DNA from 3 places in the Ureibacillus sp. FSL E2-3493 genome. Region 2 is predicted to be linked to each of the others. Evidence: predicted binding sites of a transcription regulator. Region 2 holds the regulator's gene; each other region holds the start of a gene.

Region 1 (6,098 bases), 630 kb from region 2:
TTAACGTCCTTTTCTTTACGGATATCCGTAGCTAAAACGTTGTCTTTTCCATATATATCTCGTAATTTTACAATAAGTTCTGATCCAATTTGACCCAATGCACCCGTGACAATAATTTTTTTCATATATATGCACCCTCCTCTGATGATAAACAAATGTACACTCCGAAAATACAATAAAACGTTGTTATATCAATGTTTTTGGCGATTTTTATTATAACCCGTTCACTTATAAAAGACAATACTTAATTGTTTGTCTTTTTTAAATATTTGTTCTCCATAGCATATGCAACTTCTTTAAGAGATGTAAAAAAGCTAACCAAATCCATACGAGTCCTACCTAACGAATGATTTCGGTAAGATTCTGAATCGGTTAGCTTTTATTTTATTTAATCAACAGAAGAATAGGTAATCGAAAAAATCGAATAAAAGGGAAATTTACGACCATCCTCAAAAGACAACGTCCCTTTCGTTACATTAAAAGCGGAAATAATGCCTGTTGCTTTAAAAATATGATTGTCTTCCCAAAGGCCTAATTCCACTTCCGCTTTATTATGATAGGCAATTTGCAGTTGCTCACTAAGTTCCTGCAATGCCCATTCGTCTAATTCGGGTTTTTTAACGTAATCATCCTTCTCATGCCATTCTCGTAATAATTCCACGTGTTCTGGCAGCATCATTGCGTTCCATTTAATATTTCCACGGTCTCGAATCATCATCTTCACCTCTTGTCATAAAATGTTCGTGACCTACTCTCTAACACCACTTTATTTTTTATGACCACCTACTAACTGGGCCCGTTTAACGGCTGTTCCTGCTTCTGTATAAGAAACGGCACGTAGAACTGCTGTAGAGCCATGCTTTGACCGTAAATAGTCCATTGTTGCACCTAGTTTTCGTTTTCTCCATTTCCTATCATCAAACAAACTTAGCTGCATGGAGTTTTCGGATTCTAACTTCGAAATGCTTAAAGAAATTTGCCTTACCGGGCGTTCTGCATAATGTTCATCGAGCAATTGCTCACATACTTTATAAATTTTCATCGTGTCGTTCGTTGGCTCGTCAATCGTCCGTGCTCGATGAAAACCACCTCCGAAAGCATCTTTACTATAACTAACCCCAAGGGAAATCGTTCTTCCAACTTGATACGCTTCCCTTGCTCTTCTTGCCACGTCCTCACACATTTCGAGAATGACAGCAAGAATTTCACTACGACTTCGATAATCCCGCATTAGCACTTGCCCTTTCCCAAAACTAATTTGCCCTTGTGCTAACGGTGCACCAAGCGGGGATAAATCAATTCCCCATGCATGATAGTAAAGCTGATTACCCATAATACCAAAACAATCTTCTAATGTTTTTAAATCGGTATTAGCTAAATCACCTACTGTAAAAATTCCCATATTATTTAACGTACGTTCTGTTCTGCGACCGATTCCCCACATTTCTGAAAGGGGGGATAAGGGCCAAAGTTTTGTAGGAACGTCTTCGTATGTCCATTTGGCAAAATCTTTCTTTTTCCCTTCTAAATCTAGTGCAAGTTTTGCCATTAACATATTAGGTCCCATTCCAACGGCGCTTGGTATTTGAAATTGTCGATAAATACTTTCTTGAATAAATTTAGCTGTTTCTTCTGGTGGTCCCCACAGTTTTTCAGTGCCACTAAGATCAACAAAGCTTTCATCGATGCTATAAACGTGAATTGCTTCCTTTGGAACAAATTGATTAATTAAATTCGTAATTTCCATCGACATTTGCACGAAAAATTCCATTTTCGGTTCAAATAATCGAATATCAGGATGTTTTGGAATTTCAAAAAGACGAGAGCCTGTTTTAATACCAAACCGTTTCTTCATCGGTGGTGATGCAGCAAGCACAATACTTCCCTTTTGCTGGAAGTTCCCTATAACCGCAATCGGTACTTTAAGGGGATCAAGATTTTCAAGCATCGCCATACAACTGGCATAAAAGCATCGCATATCGATACAAATAATCGGTCGATTCGGTGCATGTTCGTACTTTTCCAATGAATTTGTCTCATCCGCTTCTCTATCCTTCAACCCATGCATCACTACACCTCCAATTTATCTATTATTAATATATACGAACATTCGTTCTTATATTCATTTTAAAATGAGATAATTGAGACGACAAGAGGAAGTATATGGAAGATACTGAAAGGCGCTAGTGGAATATATTTCTTTCACCTTAAAGCGAGAGTGCTGAAACACGGTTTACTACAAAGATGCTAAGTTACTATTTTTATCCCACAAGTCACTCCCCTCTCCCCATCACTTATTGAAATGAAGATGATTGAAATGCAATGATTATATATAATAGAAATATATATAAGGGAGAAATGCATAATCAGCAAGTGAAAGAATAAAACTTAGAATAAAAGAGATACCTGAAAAAAATCGGATATTCTATTTGCAAACATTGAAAATACATAACGGTATCCACTTTAAGAAATGACCATTATCGCTAGTCAACTTCCTAATTAGTTACACGAGTTATAGAGGAATATACTAAGGGAAGGAATAGAATAAATATTTTTTGAAAATTAATTGTATCGACAATAACTGATAAAATCCCCTCTTTATTGGAAAAAAACGAATAAATTTGATAGGCTTAAAGAGTTGTCAACTTTTTTAATCATATTAAAAATCGTGAAAACTTTTTGAAGAAAGGAATTTAGGATGAAGAAAATTTCAAATGTTTTTTGGATTTCCGTTGCGATTGTTCTCGCAGCAGTTATATTCGGTGTTGCCGCCCCAAAGAGTTTTGAAGAAGCAACAGGAAATTTACAAGCATTTCTTACGTCGGCATTTGGATGGTATTATTTAATTTTGGTTACAATCATTGTAATTTTTTGTGTTTTTCTTATATTCAGCCCTGTTGGAGCGATAAAATTAGGAAAACCTGATGAGAAACCTGAATTTTCAAGACCCTCCTGGTTTGCCATGTTATTTAGTGCAGGTATGGGGATTGGCCTTGTCTTCTGGGGAGCAGCAGAACCGCTTTCCCATTTTATGGACCCCCCACTAGCTGAACCAGAAACAAATTCAGCATATAAAGAAGCGATGAGATACACATTTTTCCATTGGGGGATTCATGCATGGGGAATATATGCAATAGTGGCGTTAGCATTAGCTTACTTCAATTTCCGTAAGGGAGAACCCGGTCTCATTTCCGCTACATTAAAACCAGTCTTAGGAAAAAAAGCAATGGAAGGCACTTTTGGAACAGTAGTAGACGTTTTAGCTGTTGTCGCAACTGTTGTTGGTGTTGCAACAACTCTAGGATTTGGTGCAACACAAATTAATGGAGGGTTATCTTATTTATTAGGGATACCTAATAATTTTACCATTCAATTTATTATCATAGCTGTTGTTACCGTTCTATTCATCATCTCAGCATCAACTGGATTAGGTAAAGGAATCAAGATTTTAAGTAACACAAATATGTTTGTGGCAATTGCATTATTAGTTTTAATGTTTATCGCGGGACCTACAATCCTCATCTTAAACATGTTTACTGATTCACTCGGTGGCTATATACAAAACATAATTCAAATGAGCTTCCGTATCGCACCACTTAATGAAGAGCATCGTTCTTGGATTAATGACTGGACAATCTTCTATTGGGCATGGTGGATTTCATGGGCGCCATTTGTTGGTATTTTTATCGCCCGTGTATCAAGAGGTAGAACGATACGAGAATTTGTCGTAGGGGTTTTATTACTTCCAGCTCTCGTAAGCTTTATATGGTTCTCTGTGTTTGGAACATCAGCAATCGAGGTTCAAAAAGCTGTAAATATAGACATCTCTCAATTGGCTACTGAAGAAGTTTTATTTGCCATTTTTAATGAATCATCTTGGTCGTTCATTCTATCTGTCGTAGCAATTGTACTTGTTAGTACATTTTTCATTACATCTGCTGATTCCGCAACATTTGTGCTTGGTATGCAAACAACATACGGATCACTTATACCACCTACTAGTGTAAAATTAACGTGGGGTATTGCACAGTCGACTGTAGCTATAGTTCTTTTATATAGTGGAGGACTACAAGCACTACAAAATACATTGGTTATAGCAGCTTTTCCATTTTCCATAATTATTATTTTAATGATGGTTTCACTTTATCGATCTTTAGCAAAAGATAAAAAAGAACTCGGATTGTTTCACAAACCAAAACCACGGAAAAAACCGGAAAATCTAGAACAGTAAAATGGAAAAGGCTGTCCGAAAAGGGCTGTGCTAGAGAATGTAGTACCAGGTAATACTAAACAATTGCACGAACATACACTACTTCAGTAACAATGAAACACTTTGGTAAACTGAAGAGTAGATTAAACAATAAATTTAAAAAGGATGCCCCTAGTGCGTAAACTTAAGGGCATCCTTTTTGATTAAATAATTTCTGTAAAGAAACATGTTTTCATATGCTGAATAAATGTTTCACCTAAATCTGTAAATGTTGCAACACCTTGTTTATGAATGGCTGTTTTAAATCCTTCTGCATCGGCTCCTGCTACTGTTAAAAAATCACAAATATCTGTGCAAACGCCTACGACATGGACTTTTTCAACATTGAGAGCTTTTAGCTTTTCAGCTAAGCCCGTTTTAAAGAAAGCGTTGTAATTTGTTTTTGGTTGATAAATAACATTTGGATGGGATTCATGTTCTTTAAACCATGTCATTAAATCCCCATAAAGTTCCTGTCCTTTTGTTCCAATTACATTATGCGGAGACCATAGTTCAAAATTCGGATCATTTTCCTCATGGGCATCCATAGCTACTACCACAACTTGGTCATTATGTAAAAATTCCGTTGCCTTATTAATAATATAAGGTACTATTTCTTGAGCCGGTTTTCCAGCTGTTAAACTCCCGTCGTCCGAAACAAAGTCGTTGCTCATATCTACTATAATGAGTGCTTCTTTTGACATTTCTCTTCCCCCTAAACCATCCTTATTATTATAAATAATTATAATTTAAAGGTTCTAAGTCAAATGTTGGGGTGAGCATTTAGCTCACTCCTAATTTATGCGAACATCTATATTTTTATATTGATGGTGTAATAACACCTTTAATCTGAATCGATCAAATCGTTTAAACCCAAACGCATTTCTTTTAATAACCTTCGTTTGGTTATTAATGCCTTCGACATAACCATTATTCAAGTTATAGGCAAAGCTATTCATAATCTCCTTCTGCCAATTTTGAAAGGTTTCTATTGCCTTTTTAAATTCAACTAATCCGGAAGACTTTACTAAATCATAATAGCTATATAATCTTTCTTTTACTTCTTTTAAATTATTCGGTGCTAATTGTTTAGCTATTTCAAACCATAATCGATAAGCCTCTTTCAATTCATAAGCCTTTTTTAATTCAGGTGACTTTTCTAAAAAGTAATTTAAATACCATAATTGCTTTTCGGTTAAATCCTCATAGTGCTTATAAAAGACATGACGCATTCTTTTACATTTCTTACGTTGGTAATCGTCAAAGGCTTTCTGTTCCTTCCTTCTCACTTTTTCTAAAGCCCAGTATATATAACGACAAAAATGAAATCGGTCAGCTACGACAACAGGGCGTCCTAATGCTTGATCAACAGCTGCTTTGAAAGAATGACTCATATCCATAACGACAACGTTTACGTTATCTCCATGTTTTCTTAAATAAGCTACCAGCGTTTCTTTTTTACGATCTTTTAAAATATCTAATGGTCTCCTATTAATAGGGTCAGCAATGACCGTTTGATACTTTTCACCACCTGCATCCCCTTTATATTCATCTATTGCGATGACTTCTGGTAACTGTTTAGTCTCCGTTAACATAGAAGAACTAATTTTATCAAAATGGCGCATTACGGTTGTCGGTGAAGTGTCAAAACGATCAGCCACATCCTTAAAATTTTTACCATGGATGATTTCAATCGCCAACGCCTGTTTGTACTCTATGGACTGTCTTTGATACCACTCTACTAAGGAATTATCTTCGTAAAATCGTTTCCTACAATCTTTGACTTCACAAACATACCGACGTTTTCGATAGAATAGGAATGTTCTTCTACTAAAAATACTATTATGTT
Region 2 (6,098 bases):
TCGCATTTGTGTCAAAAGGTGGTATAGGTGGGGGAGATATTAAACTTTTCTTTTTAATTGGACTTGTTCTAGGATGGAAGAATACGATTTTAACATTGTTTTTAGCTTCAATAATTGGACTAATTATAGGGATTATAACGTTAAAAGTAAGAGCAGAGGGTAAAAAGACTCCGTTTCCTTTTGGTCCGGCAATTGCTATTTCCGCTATTACTGTTTATTTCTATGGGGACTTGATTGTTAAGTGGTATATTATTCTCCTTTTGAAAGAATAATGGTTAAATTTAAAATAAAGAATTATAATAGTTCAATTTTGAATTTAGTACGGTTAATAAAATATAATTGTTAGTTAGTTCCACTATAGTTAAAGATTACTCCAAACTAAAGCTTGCTCTGAAAATCTGGTTTTATAGTTTAAAAGAAACAGCTTAATATACTTTAGTTCTTTAACTTAAATATAAATTGGAACCATGAGAACGTGTTCTAATTTGATATAATTTAATGGTAAATTTTGTATAAATGTTATAATGTCAGTAAATGGATGTTAGACTAAAAATAGCTCGAGTGTAAAAAATTGACATGTCATTAATACTACTAATAATCAATGGGAGATTAATGAAATGAACTTTAAAAAAAGTATTTCCATATTAACTGTAATAACCCTTATATTTAGTTTAATCGAACCTATCCACTCCAGTGCAAATACATTTTCAGATGGAGAAATAAAGGATAATTCTATTAAAGCAATTGATATTAATACTAAGTTTGTCGAATCAGAATTAGAGGTACAAAAACCAAAACATAACATTATATATCCTGAACTAGCATTAGAAGAAACGGAATTTTCTTATATCCCAGACATTCAACCTATGTGTGGACCTCCATGTGGATTAATTGCTGTTATTGCTACAAGAGCTATAATAAGTGGTGTATCAAGAGCAATTTTAAAAAATTCAGCAGGTAATACTATTAAAACTTTAGTACCTGCTCCTAAAAATGCTGCGGCAAATGCAGTTAAGAATTATACTACAAAGAGTGTGAAAGCAAATGGTAGAACTTACAGTGTTACCAAAACAGATATGAAACATTTTTTAGAACGCCATTCAATGAATCATTGGAATGGAAGTTGGGCACCGGGAAAAACAAGTCAAACATTTTTTTATCAAGGAATGACAATACAACGTTTAGATACAATTATTTTAAATGGTTTAAAACAAAATGCTAGTAAGTTACCATCTAGTGGATTTAAACAATTTAACTATACTTATAATAATATAACTTATGTTATTAGGGTTAATGGAACCACAAAAAGGGTTACACAGATTTATCCTAAAAAAACTTATGTTAATCCTTATTAGGAAGGAGAATTATGCTTGTTTAATGTAAAAACCTGGGTAAGCTATGACACTTGGCTTAGTGATCCACAACCAATAAATGAAATTGAGAAAAATTTCTATGTATTTGATGAACCGGAGAATGAAGAAATTCTTCGAAAGCTAATGAACCCAAGTATAGAAGAATCACCATATCCATTTAGAGGGTTCGTTCAAGTAACATATAACGGTCGTGAAATTTTTGGCCAAACAATATTTTCTTTAATTGACCATGTTTGGGCAACTTACCAAAGTTTATTAAAAGAAACATTTGAAAAAGGATATGCTAACGTATTTCATCCTGAAGGTGAAATAATAGCAATCTCTTTAAACACTGATAAAAAAAATCCCTCCCAACTTGAATTATCAGTTTTTCCTAACGACTTAGAATTTCGTAAAGATTTTATCTTACCAAAGAAAGCATTTATGAAAGCCATGTATGAAGGGCTAATAAAATATTATAAAACATATGCGACCTACTGTGAAAATGAAGATGTAAAGCAAAATTTAAAAATGGATTTAGAAACTTTTTTAAAAAATCCATTATATTAAGAGTTTAACTTAGATTTTTTAATAGTTTAAAACATAGCTGATAGCTACACTTTTACTTAATCATCTAATAGCGCCCGCGTGTTTTTGTAGGCGCTATTTATATGTTCGTTCAAAGTCTAAATGTAAATTAATCTATTTATTTTGAAGGTACTTTAACAGAAAAGATAAATCCTTTTAAAGGAGATAATTAACCCTATCTAGAATATTCTATAACAGTTTTATTTGTAATAGATTGATTCTGGAGGTGCTTAGATGAAACCGATTATTGGTGTGACAATGACGGAGAGCAATGGACAGTATTGTATAAATGAAGCGTATGTGAAGTCGATTTTAAACGCAGGTGGCATTCCATTTGTGCTACCCTTTGGTGTAGAAAAAGATGCGGTCCAATTTATTACAAAAATCGATGGCTTATTACTAACAGGTGGGGTAGATGTTCACCCTCATTATTTTCATGAAGAGCCTCATTTAAACTTAGGGCATGTGATGTTAGAAAGGGATCAAATGGAGATGGCACTTACTAAAGTCGCTTTAGAAAGAAAAATACCGATTTTCGGTATTTGTCGTGGAATCCAATTGTTGAATATCGCAATGGGAGGAAATCTTTATCAAGATATCAATTCCCAATATGAATCTACGCCCATCCTTCATCAACAAAAGGCAAGTAGATATGTACCATCCCACTATATTGAAATAAAGTCAAATAGTCATTTGCACCAAATCATAGGTAAAGAAAAAATTGCCGTAAACTCTTTCCATCACCAGTCAGTTAAAAATGTTCCAGATTCTTTTTCGATTTCCGCAAAGGCAACGGATGGAATTATTGAAGCGATAGAGTTAAAAGATTATCCATTTTGTATAGGGGTTCAGTGGCACCCTGAAGAAATGGCAGTTACACAAGAAGAACATTCTCAAAAATTATTTAAAGCCTTTATTGATGCGAGTAGTAAAACAAATTAATTGTTCGTGTTCGTATTAATGAAACTATAATCAATATACGAAACAAGGTTGTCCCTCAGTCGATTAGACTACGAGACAACCTTTTTTAATGAATTCGACGATATAAGCCTACTACTTTACCTAATATGCTCACTTGGTTCACTAGAATTGGATCCATGCTAGAATTTTCAGGCTGTAAGCGGAAATGAGTTTTTTCTTTAAAGAAGCGTTTTACAGTTGCTTCATCATCTTCTGTCATAGCAACGACGATATCTCCATTATTCGCAGTAGAAGTTTGTTTTACGACTACGTAATCTCCATCTAAAATACCTGCTTCAATCATGGATTCACCCATTACTTCTAACATAAATAATTTTTCTTCGCTCGTACCATAAGTATCTGGTAGTGGGAAATATTCTTCAATATTTTCAATTGCAGTTATTGGCAAACCAGCTGTTACTTTCCCTACAAGAGGAACATGTACGACGGATTGTTTTTGAACGGTATCCGTTTCCCCATCTAAAATTTCAATAGCGCGCGGTTTTGTAGGGTCGCGTCGGATAAGTCCTTTACTTTCTAAACGAGCTAAATGCCCATGCACAGTGGAACTGGATGCTAGACCTACCGCTTCGCCAATTTCACGAACCGATGGTGGATATCCTTTCGTGCGAACTTCTTCTTTTATGAATGCTAAAATATCTTCCTGTCTTTTTGATATTTTTTTCAATTCTCTCACCTCTTTAAGTGAATATGTATCTCTATTAATTACATATAGTATATCAGTGATAGAACAAAAAAGCAAACATAGGTTCGAAAATAGTGTTGACAAAAACATGTGTTCGTATTAAATTAAGAACATACATTCCGAACAAACATTCGAAAAGAGGTTGAGAGTTATGAAATGGTTACAAAAAAACAGCTATATTGTAGTATTATTCGTCGCTTTCTTCGTTATGGGAGCAATTTTATTGATTACAGACAATGGCGATATAACATACGAACAAATTGAAATTCAACACGGTGATACTCTATGGACGTTAGCAGAACAATATCGTGGTAAAATGACTAAACAAGAGTGGATCCAAAAAGTTAAAAATGAAAACAATCTTATTGGAGAAAACATTGTTGCAGGCCATGATTTAACGATATTGGTTAATGAAGATAGCGTTTATATGGCAAAAATAGAGAATGAAGACGATCTTCATTCAGTAGAGGTAGCGATTAAAAATAAATGAGTAAAAATAACAAAGCCGTCATCTATACACGGGTAAGTACAGAAAAAAATACGCAAGAAACGTCCTTGGTTCGTCAAGAAGAAGAATTACGCAACTATGCTGAAAAAATGAATTATCAAGTATTGCGAGCATTTCAAGATCAGCATAGTGGATATGAAGTAGAACGGGAAGGGCTTCTTGAAATGTTAAACTATATAAAAGAAAACAATGTACCTGCTTTATTTGTTCAAGACGAAACACGTTTAGGACGTGGTAATGCACGAATGGCAGTTTTACATTTGCTTCAAAAAAATGGGACAATCGTTTATTCATTAAATAATGCCGGGCCCCTTTCTTTAAATGAAATGGATACGATGTTGCTAGAAATTTTAGCGATTGTAGAGGAATATCAACGGAAAATACATAACGCTAAAATTAAAAGAGGAATGAAACGGGCGGTTGAAAATGGATATCGACCAGAAAAAAATATTAAAAATCGTCATTTACACGAAGGACGAGAACGGATCGATGTACCAATCGAAGAAATTGTTAACCTACGAAATAAGGGGCTAACATTTCATGAAATTGCATCAACGCTAAGAGGATTAGGCTTCCAAGTAAGTAAAGCGACAGTGCACCGACGATATACTGAGTATATGGAAGAACTTGAGGACTAGTTAAATAATAGGTGGGGCATGTTCTGTGGAACTTGTCCCATTTTATATTTAAATCTAGAAGTCTAACTGCAGTAAATGAATGTTTATAAACAGAAGAAATTGAAACGTTTTTACAATTTGTTCGTATCTATTAATATAGAAAGTTCTAACAAAATGACGGAGGTGGAGTGGTGGAAATGTTTAAAGTTATTACGCCCGAGGAGTTTGGTACTTATTTTCACTCAGGAGAATATGAAACGATTTATCGACAAACGACTGAGGAATTTCAAAACTTAATTTCCATTGAGCAGTTTACAGAATTAGCCCGTTCATTTAATGAAGGTGTAACTAGTTACCACATTGAGTTTCGTACCAATATGTTAGATTCCATTCATTATGTTTGGTTAGATGAGCGAGAGGAAAAAGCAATTTCCGTTTCCTTCGATGAAACGGGTATAATTCAAAGACTTATTTTGAAACCATACGTCATCTATCCGAAAACAGATAAACGATTAACAAAGAATCGTTACGATATGCCGATTAAAGGGGAATGGTTTGTTTTTTGGGGTGGTTTAAATGAGTTTATCAATTATCATTATGTCTATGAGAGCCAACGATATGCTTACGATTTAGTTCAAGTTCAAAATAACAAAACTTATAAAGAGAACCCATCGAAAAATGAAAATTATTACGCTTTTAATCAAGAAATACTTGCTCCAGCTGATGGGAAAGTCGTGAAAATTATAAATGGTATAGAAGATAATGTCCCTGGGGAAATGAATCCGGATGTTCCGGAAGGTAATTGTGTCATTATCGAACACAAACATAAAGAATATAGTATGCTTGCTCACTTAAAACAACACTCTATTCAAGTTCAAGAAGGAGAAATTGTCTCTGCTGGGCAATTTATCGGTTTATGTGGAAATTCAGGAAATTCTTCTGAACCCCATTTACACTTCCAAGTGATGGATACTGTAGATTTCACAAAAGGGAAGTCTATTCGAATTCGTTTTCATGATGGGAAAGAACCGATACAAGGGGATACGGTCTCAAGTTTTAATTAGTAATTTAATATAGAATAGACAATCTAAGCATCTTAAAAGGGTGCTTACTTTTTTGTATTAAATGAAACAAAGTTAGGGAATATAAAATGTTTGATTAACAAATAGTTATTATTTTGCAAAGGTGTTTTACTTGCGCTTCTCTCCATTTTTCCTTACCTTTGAAGTATTGAATATCTTCGTTTAGCGTTTAAAATAATAGTAAGTATTTATTATGATGATTTATATTTCATATTGCTAAATGGTTGAGATAGAAAGGTGAGAAAAGGATGTTATCAAAAGAAAAAATTGCTCGTATTAATGAGC
Region 3 (6,098 bases), 370 kb from region 2:
CTATAAAAGCTATTGATTTTATTGAATCAAATTTATTCCTTTCTGGCCGATTAATGATTCGGTACCGGGATGGAGAAGTGAAAGAACTTGGTGTTATTGATGACTATGCTTATTTATTGTGGGCTTATATTGAACTTTACGAGGCAACATTCGATGTAAATTATTTATTGAAAGCTCAAAGGGTAACTAATCAAATGATTGAACTATTTTGGGATGATGAAAAGGGCGGCTTTTTCTTTTATGGAAAGGATGCAGAAGATTTATTAATTCGTCAAAAAGAAGTATATGACTCGGCATTACCTTCCGGAAACAGTGTAGCTGCTTTGCAAATGTTAAAACTTGCGCGGTTTACAGGAAATGCCCATTTGGAAGACAGAGTAAATAAAATATTTTCTGCCTTTTCTTATTCGATTCAGAATTATCCGATGGGTCATACCTATATGTTAATGGCTTTTTTAACAACGCTAATGAAAAGGAAGGAAATCGTTATTTTAGGGGAGATATCCGATGATCAACTACTATTTGTCGACGAATTATTGCAGGAGTTTTATCCGGAAATTACTTATTTAGTAAATAAGAAAACCGATGAATTGGCGTCGATTGCTCCCTTTATTAACAATTATAAAAGGGGAGAGGACAAGGCTTGGATCTATATTTGTGAAAACTATTCTTGTCATAAACCCGTTAAAGACATACAAGAAGCAAGAAACATGTTGCATGAATAATATTTTTTAACCCTTACGAACAATCCGTAAGGGTTTATTTTTTTGAGGACTCTAACGTATCTTTTAGAAAAGATGATAAAATGGAAGGGAAATAGTCAGTAAAATCTTAAAACTAAATTACTTTTTCCGTGAACAAATCGATTTAGAAAGTTTCGAAGGAAGGTGGGCTTATGGAAATCAAATTTCGTATGATTTTTTTGTCGTTTTTTGTTTGATTTCTATTAATTAGCTGTGACAATTCCCGTAGTCCGGAATCGGGGATTAATAGTGAAGAGATTGTACTAAATAGTACTAGTGAAGAAGGAATCATTCTATTTGAAAAAAATTCAGGAAAAAACTTATTAATTCAAGATTCAAATTTTCAATACGAAGATAAAGAATTATCTTTAAATGAATTATTAAATAAATATGATGAAGTATTATTTTTAAGTTTTAAAAATAAATCGATTGTTAAACAGGTTCAGTCCAGCCAAAAAGTAAAAATTTGGTATAGTGAAATTTTAGAATCGAACCCTCCTATCTACAAAGTAGAACAACTAGAAGTTTCTGAAGGGCAATAAAAGACCATGAGTGATTTTTTACCCATGGTCCAAAATTTGTGTACTTATAATCGAATGGCAATTTTCACTTCAAATAACTATATTGTAATTCTTCCAATTCTTTATTGACTTCAACAAATAGGTCATGTTCATTAAAGAACCATAGATCATCCTTTTCGATATAGAAATGAATGCCTTGTACAATCACTTCTGCTCCAATATCATGAGGCTCCTCACGATTCATTCCAATGGAAAAACCTTCGTGGAATGGGGAAGAACCTCCATATCTTGAATAAAAACGAATATAGTCCCCCTCTTTTGCTTCCATTTCTTCTTGAAACCACTGTAATGCATCTTCAGAAATTTTAATATTCATCTTCTTTATCCTTTCAGATAAGGTAAAAAGCTAATTAAATCCATTTTACTTTTGGCTCAGTACCTTCTTTAATCCGTTTAATATTGGCACGATGACGGTAGAAAATAAATGCTGTTAAAATGATGACTAAAATCAGTAAGGATACATCTCCTGTAACAATCACATAAATAATGCTATAAATAAGCGCAATGATTGATACGAGCATTGAAGAGAGGCTAACAATCTTTGTAATTTTTAATGCAATTAAAAAACCTAACACTAAAATGATAAACAACGGCCAAGCATAGCCTAATAAAACACCACCAGATGTTGCAACCGCTTTTCCTCCACGGAATCCTGCAAAGAGTGGGAACATATGTCCTACAACTGCAATAGCTCCTAAAATTAAAGGATGAATCGTCGAATCATTAAAGTAAGGGATAAGTGGAAGTAATGTTGCCGCAGTACCTTTTAATATATCAAGGATTGTTACAACGGTTCCTGCTTTCTTACCTAATACTCGAAAAGAGTTGGTTGCTCCTAAATTTCCACTACCATGTTCTCTTATATCTGTTTTATAAAAAATTTTGCCAATCCATAGGCCAGAAGGAATTGACCCGATTACATAAGCACAAATTAAAATAATTGCATTAATCATAGCTTGTTCCTTTCAAAATTAATAGTTGGTACTAATAGTTGTAATCATAATATTACACCTTTTTTATTATATGCGGAAGATATATTTCCAAGTTATATAAAAGGGATTATACTTAATCATAACAAAATATTTTGAAAGAAAATGGATTTATAAGAAGGAAAAAGAAAATTTATCATGAATAGTTTTACTCTATAGATTTTTCTTTACTCATTTGTCAAAATATCGTTAAAATAATTTCAATTGAAGTTTGTTTGTATAGATTGATAGTAGTTTGATACAATAAATAAGCTTATGACATTTGACATAATTTGCTTTTGTCAGTACGATTGAAAAAAGATAGAGAACGGATGTTTGTATTTTGGAGGGGATTTGATTTGGCAATAAATCAGCCAGGGATCGCATATGATGACGATGCCATTCAAGTATTAGAAGGATTAGAAGCGGTTCGTAAAAGACCAGGGATGTATATTGGATCCACAGATGGTCGAGGCCTTCATCACTTAGTATATGAAATAGTCGATAACGCAGTGGATGAAGCACTCGCTGGATTTGGATCACATATCATCGTAAAAATCCATGAAGATGGATCTATAAGTGTTCGAGATTTCGGTCGAGGAATGCCTACAGGTATGCACAAGATGGGCAAACCTACGCCTGAAGTTATTTTTACGATACTACACGCTGGAGGTAAGTTTGGACAAGGTGGTTACAAAACAAGTGGTGGTTTACACGGAGTAGGTTCTTCCGTTGTAAATGCTCTATCTGCCTATTTAGAAGTAACAATCTACCGTGATGGTCAAATTTATCGTCAACGATTCGAAAATGGAGGGAAACCGGTTACAACCCTTGAAGTAATTGGGAAGACAAAAGAAACAGGAACGAATGTTCATTTCTTACCGGATAAAGAGATTTTCTCTGTTACGAAATATAATTACGATACGTTAGCAGAACGTCTACGTGAGTCAGCCTTTTTATTAAAAGGATTAAAAATTGAATTGATTGACGAACGTGGTGAAGGGAAATCGGACGTTTATTTTTACGAAAACGGGATTGAAGCCTTTGTTTCTTATTTAAATGAAGAAAAGGATGTGTTACATCCTGTTAAATACGTAGAAGGTACACAGGATGATATAGAAGTCGAATTTGCGTTTCAGTTCAATGATGGCTATACAGAAACGATTTTATCCTTTGTAAACAACGTGCGAACTCGTGATGGCGGTACCCATGAAACAGGGGCAAAATCTGCAATGACACGTGTATTTAATGAATACGCACGAAAAGTAGGATTACTAAAGGAAAAGGAAAAAAATCTTGAAGGTACGGATATCCGAGAAGGTCTTTCTGCGGTTGTTTCAGTTCGTATCCCAGAGCATCTATTACAATTTGAAGGTCAAACGAAAAGTAAACTCGGTACGATGGAAGCACGTTCCGCTGTTGAAAGTGTTGTATCTGAAAAAATGCTCTACGTGTTAGAAGAAAATGCAGAATTATCCGCTTCCCTTGTTCGTAAAGCTATCCGCGCTCAACAAGCACGTGAAGCTGCTCGTAAAGCTAGAGAAGATGCACGTACAGGTAAAAAGAAAAAGTCCAGTACAATCTTATCTGGAAAGTTAACACCTGCCCAATCACGTAATGCTAAAAGAAATGAATTATACCTTGTGGAAGGTGACTCTGCAGGAGGTTCTGCGAAACAAGGACGTGACCGCTCATTTCAAGCGATATTACCTTTACGAGGAAAAGTTATTAACACTGAAAAAGCAAAACTATCCGATATTATGAAAAACGAAGAAATTTCAACAATAATCCATACAATAGGCGCTGGTGTTGGGGCAGATTTTAATGTAGAAGATGCTGCTTACGACAAAATTATTATTATGACCGATGCCGATACGGATGGAGCACATATCCAAGTACTGCTTTTAACTTTCTTTTATAAATATATGAGACCGTTAATCGATGCTGGAAAAGTGTATATTGCTTTACCACCACTTTATAAAGTATCAAAAGGAACTGGCAAAAAAGAAGTCATTGAATATGCATGGACAGAAAAAGAGTTACAATCTGCCATTGATAAAGTAGGAAAAGGGTACATGCTACAACGATATAAAGGACTAGGGGAAATGAATGCAGACCAATTATGGGATACAACAATGAACCCTGAAACAAGAACATTAATCCGAGTAACAATTGACGATGCAGCAAGGGCTGAACGTCGTGTGACTACATTAATGGGAGATAAAGTTGAACCACGTCGTAAGTGGATTGAAACAAATGTAGATTTTGGTATGGAGGATGATTTGAATATTTTAGATAGTGAATTCATCCAACATGAGGAGGAACTAGAAGTATGACGGCAACCGAACGATTTCAAGAATTACCGCTAGAGGAAGTGATGGGCGATCGGTTCGGTCGTTATAGTAAATATATTATCCAAGACCGCGCATTACCTGATGCTCGGGACGGACTGAAACCGGTACAGCGCCGTATTTTATTTGCGATGTTTAATGAAGGAAATACGAATGATAAACCGTTTAGAAAATCAGCAAAAACGGTCGGTCATGTTATTGGTAATTTCCATCCCCACGGTGATTCTTCCGTATATGATGCCATGGTGCGTTTAAGTCAAGATTGGAAAATGCGCCATATGTTAATTGAAATGCATGGGAATAACGGTTCCGTTGATGGTGACCCACCTGCTGCCATGCGTTATACTGAAGCTCGTTTATCAGCAATAGCTGCAGAAATGCTTCGAGATATTAATAAACAAACGGTTGAATTTATTCCAAATTTTGATGATCAAGATATGGAACCGACCGTTTTACCTGCAAGATTTCCAAACCTTCTTGTAAACGGCTCAACTGGGATTTCCGCCGGTTATGCAACGGATATCCCGCCCCATAACTTAACAGAATCCTTAGATGCTGTTTTGATGCGACTTGATAAGCCTAACTGTACTGTAGATGATCTAATGACTGTTATTAAAGGTCCTGATTTCCCTACAGGAGGTATCATCCAAGGGGTTGAAGGTATTAAAAAGGCCTATGAAACAGGAAAGGGCAAAATTATTGTTCGTGCTAAAGCAACTGTTGAGCCTATTAAAGGCGGTAAAGAACAAATCGTCATTACAGAACTGCCTTATGAAGTAAATAAAGCGAATTTAGTGAAAAAAATAGATGAGCAGCGAATCGATAAACGTTTAGAAGGTATTGCAGATATTCGAGATGAGTCTGATCGTACTGGACTTCGTATTGTCATTGAACTGAAAAAGGATGTACAAGGTCAAGGTATATTAAACTATTTATATAAATCGACTGAACTGCAAATAAATTATAATTTTAATATGATTGCAATTCATAATCGTCGTCCAACGATGATGACTTTACCTTTAATGTTAGATTCTTATATCGCGCACCAAAAGGATGTAGTGATCAAGCGTTCCAAATTCGACCTTCAAAAAGCAAAAGATCGTTTACATATTGTTGAAGGTTTAATTAAAGCGATTTCTATTTTGGATGAAGTCATTGCGACAATCCGTTCTTCGAAAGATAAACGGGATGCGAAAACGAATTTAGAAAAACAATTCGGATTTACAGAAGTACAATCAGAGGCTATCGTTAGTTTGCAGCTTTATCGCTTAACAAATACTGACATTACAGACCTTCGTGCCGAACAAGAAACACTGCAAAAATCAATTACAGAATTGAATGATATTTTGAATAACGATAAACAATTAATCAAAGTCATCAAATCGGAGTTAACCGAAATTCGTAAAAAATTTAAGGAACCTCGTCGTTCTAGTATTCAAGCTGAAATCGAAGAAA

What was found. The regulator LexA, encoded in region 2, represses DNA repair genes until DNA is damaged. The targets are predictions, from matches to a motif close to CGAACATATGTTCG.
Region 1: the regulator LexA is predicted to act here: its motif matches at 2,104-2,117, upstream of MHH69_RS03545 (Y-family DNA polymerase).
Region 3: the regulator LexA is predicted to act here: its motif matches at 2,618-2,631, upstream of parE (DNA topoisomerase IV subunit B).

Annotation. Positions count from the first base shown of each region.
Region 1 covers NZ_JBBOPK010000001.1:645,747-651,844, reverse strand. Annotated here, with positions in the region: gene MHH69_RS03555 (L-threonine 3-dehydrogenase) at 1-125, opposite strand, end outside; gene MHH69_RS03550 (YolD-like family protein) at 389-715, opposite strand; gene MHH69_RS03545 (Y-family DNA polymerase) at 767-2,068, opposite strand; gene MHH69_RS03540 (glycine betaine uptake BCCT transporter) at 2,699-4,231, shown strand; gene MHH69_RS03535 (cysteine hydrolase family protein) at 4,414-4,953, opposite strand; gene MHH69_RS03530 (ISL3 family transposase) at 5,044-6,098, opposite strand, start outside.
Region 2 covers NZ_JBBOPK010000001.1:1,273,188-1,279,285, forward strand. Annotated here, with positions in the region: gene MHH69_RS06455 (prepilin peptidase) at 1-272, shown strand, start outside; gene MHH69_RS06460 (hypothetical protein) at 618-1,355, shown strand; gene MHH69_RS06465 (hypothetical protein) at 1,371-1,922, shown strand; gene MHH69_RS06470 (gamma-glutamyl-gamma-aminobutyrate hydrolase family protein) at 2,175-2,882, shown strand; gene lexA (transcriptional repressor LexA) at 2,968-3,588, opposite strand; gene yneA (cell division suppressor protein YneA) at 3,758-4,096, shown strand; gene MHH69_RS06485 (YneB family resolvase-like protein) at 4,093-4,752, shown strand; gene MHH69_RS06490 (M23 family metallopeptidase) at 4,929-5,795, shown strand; gene MHH69_RS06495 (DUF896 domain-containing protein) at 6,062-6,098, shown strand, end outside.
Region 3 covers NZ_JBBOPK010000001.1:1,642,125-1,648,222, reverse strand. Annotated here, with positions in the region: gene MHH69_RS08375 (thioredoxin domain-containing protein) at 1-725, shown strand, start outside; gene MHH69_RS19325 (DUF3221 domain-containing protein) at 950-1,285, shown strand; gene MHH69_RS08370 (HesB/YadR/YfhF family protein) at 1,350-1,640, opposite strand; gene plsY (glycerol-3-phosphate 1-O-acyltransferase PlsY) at 1,675-2,277, opposite strand; gene parE (DNA topoisomerase IV subunit B) at 2,652-4,628, shown strand; gene parC (DNA topoisomerase IV subunit A) at 4,625-6,098, shown strand, end outside.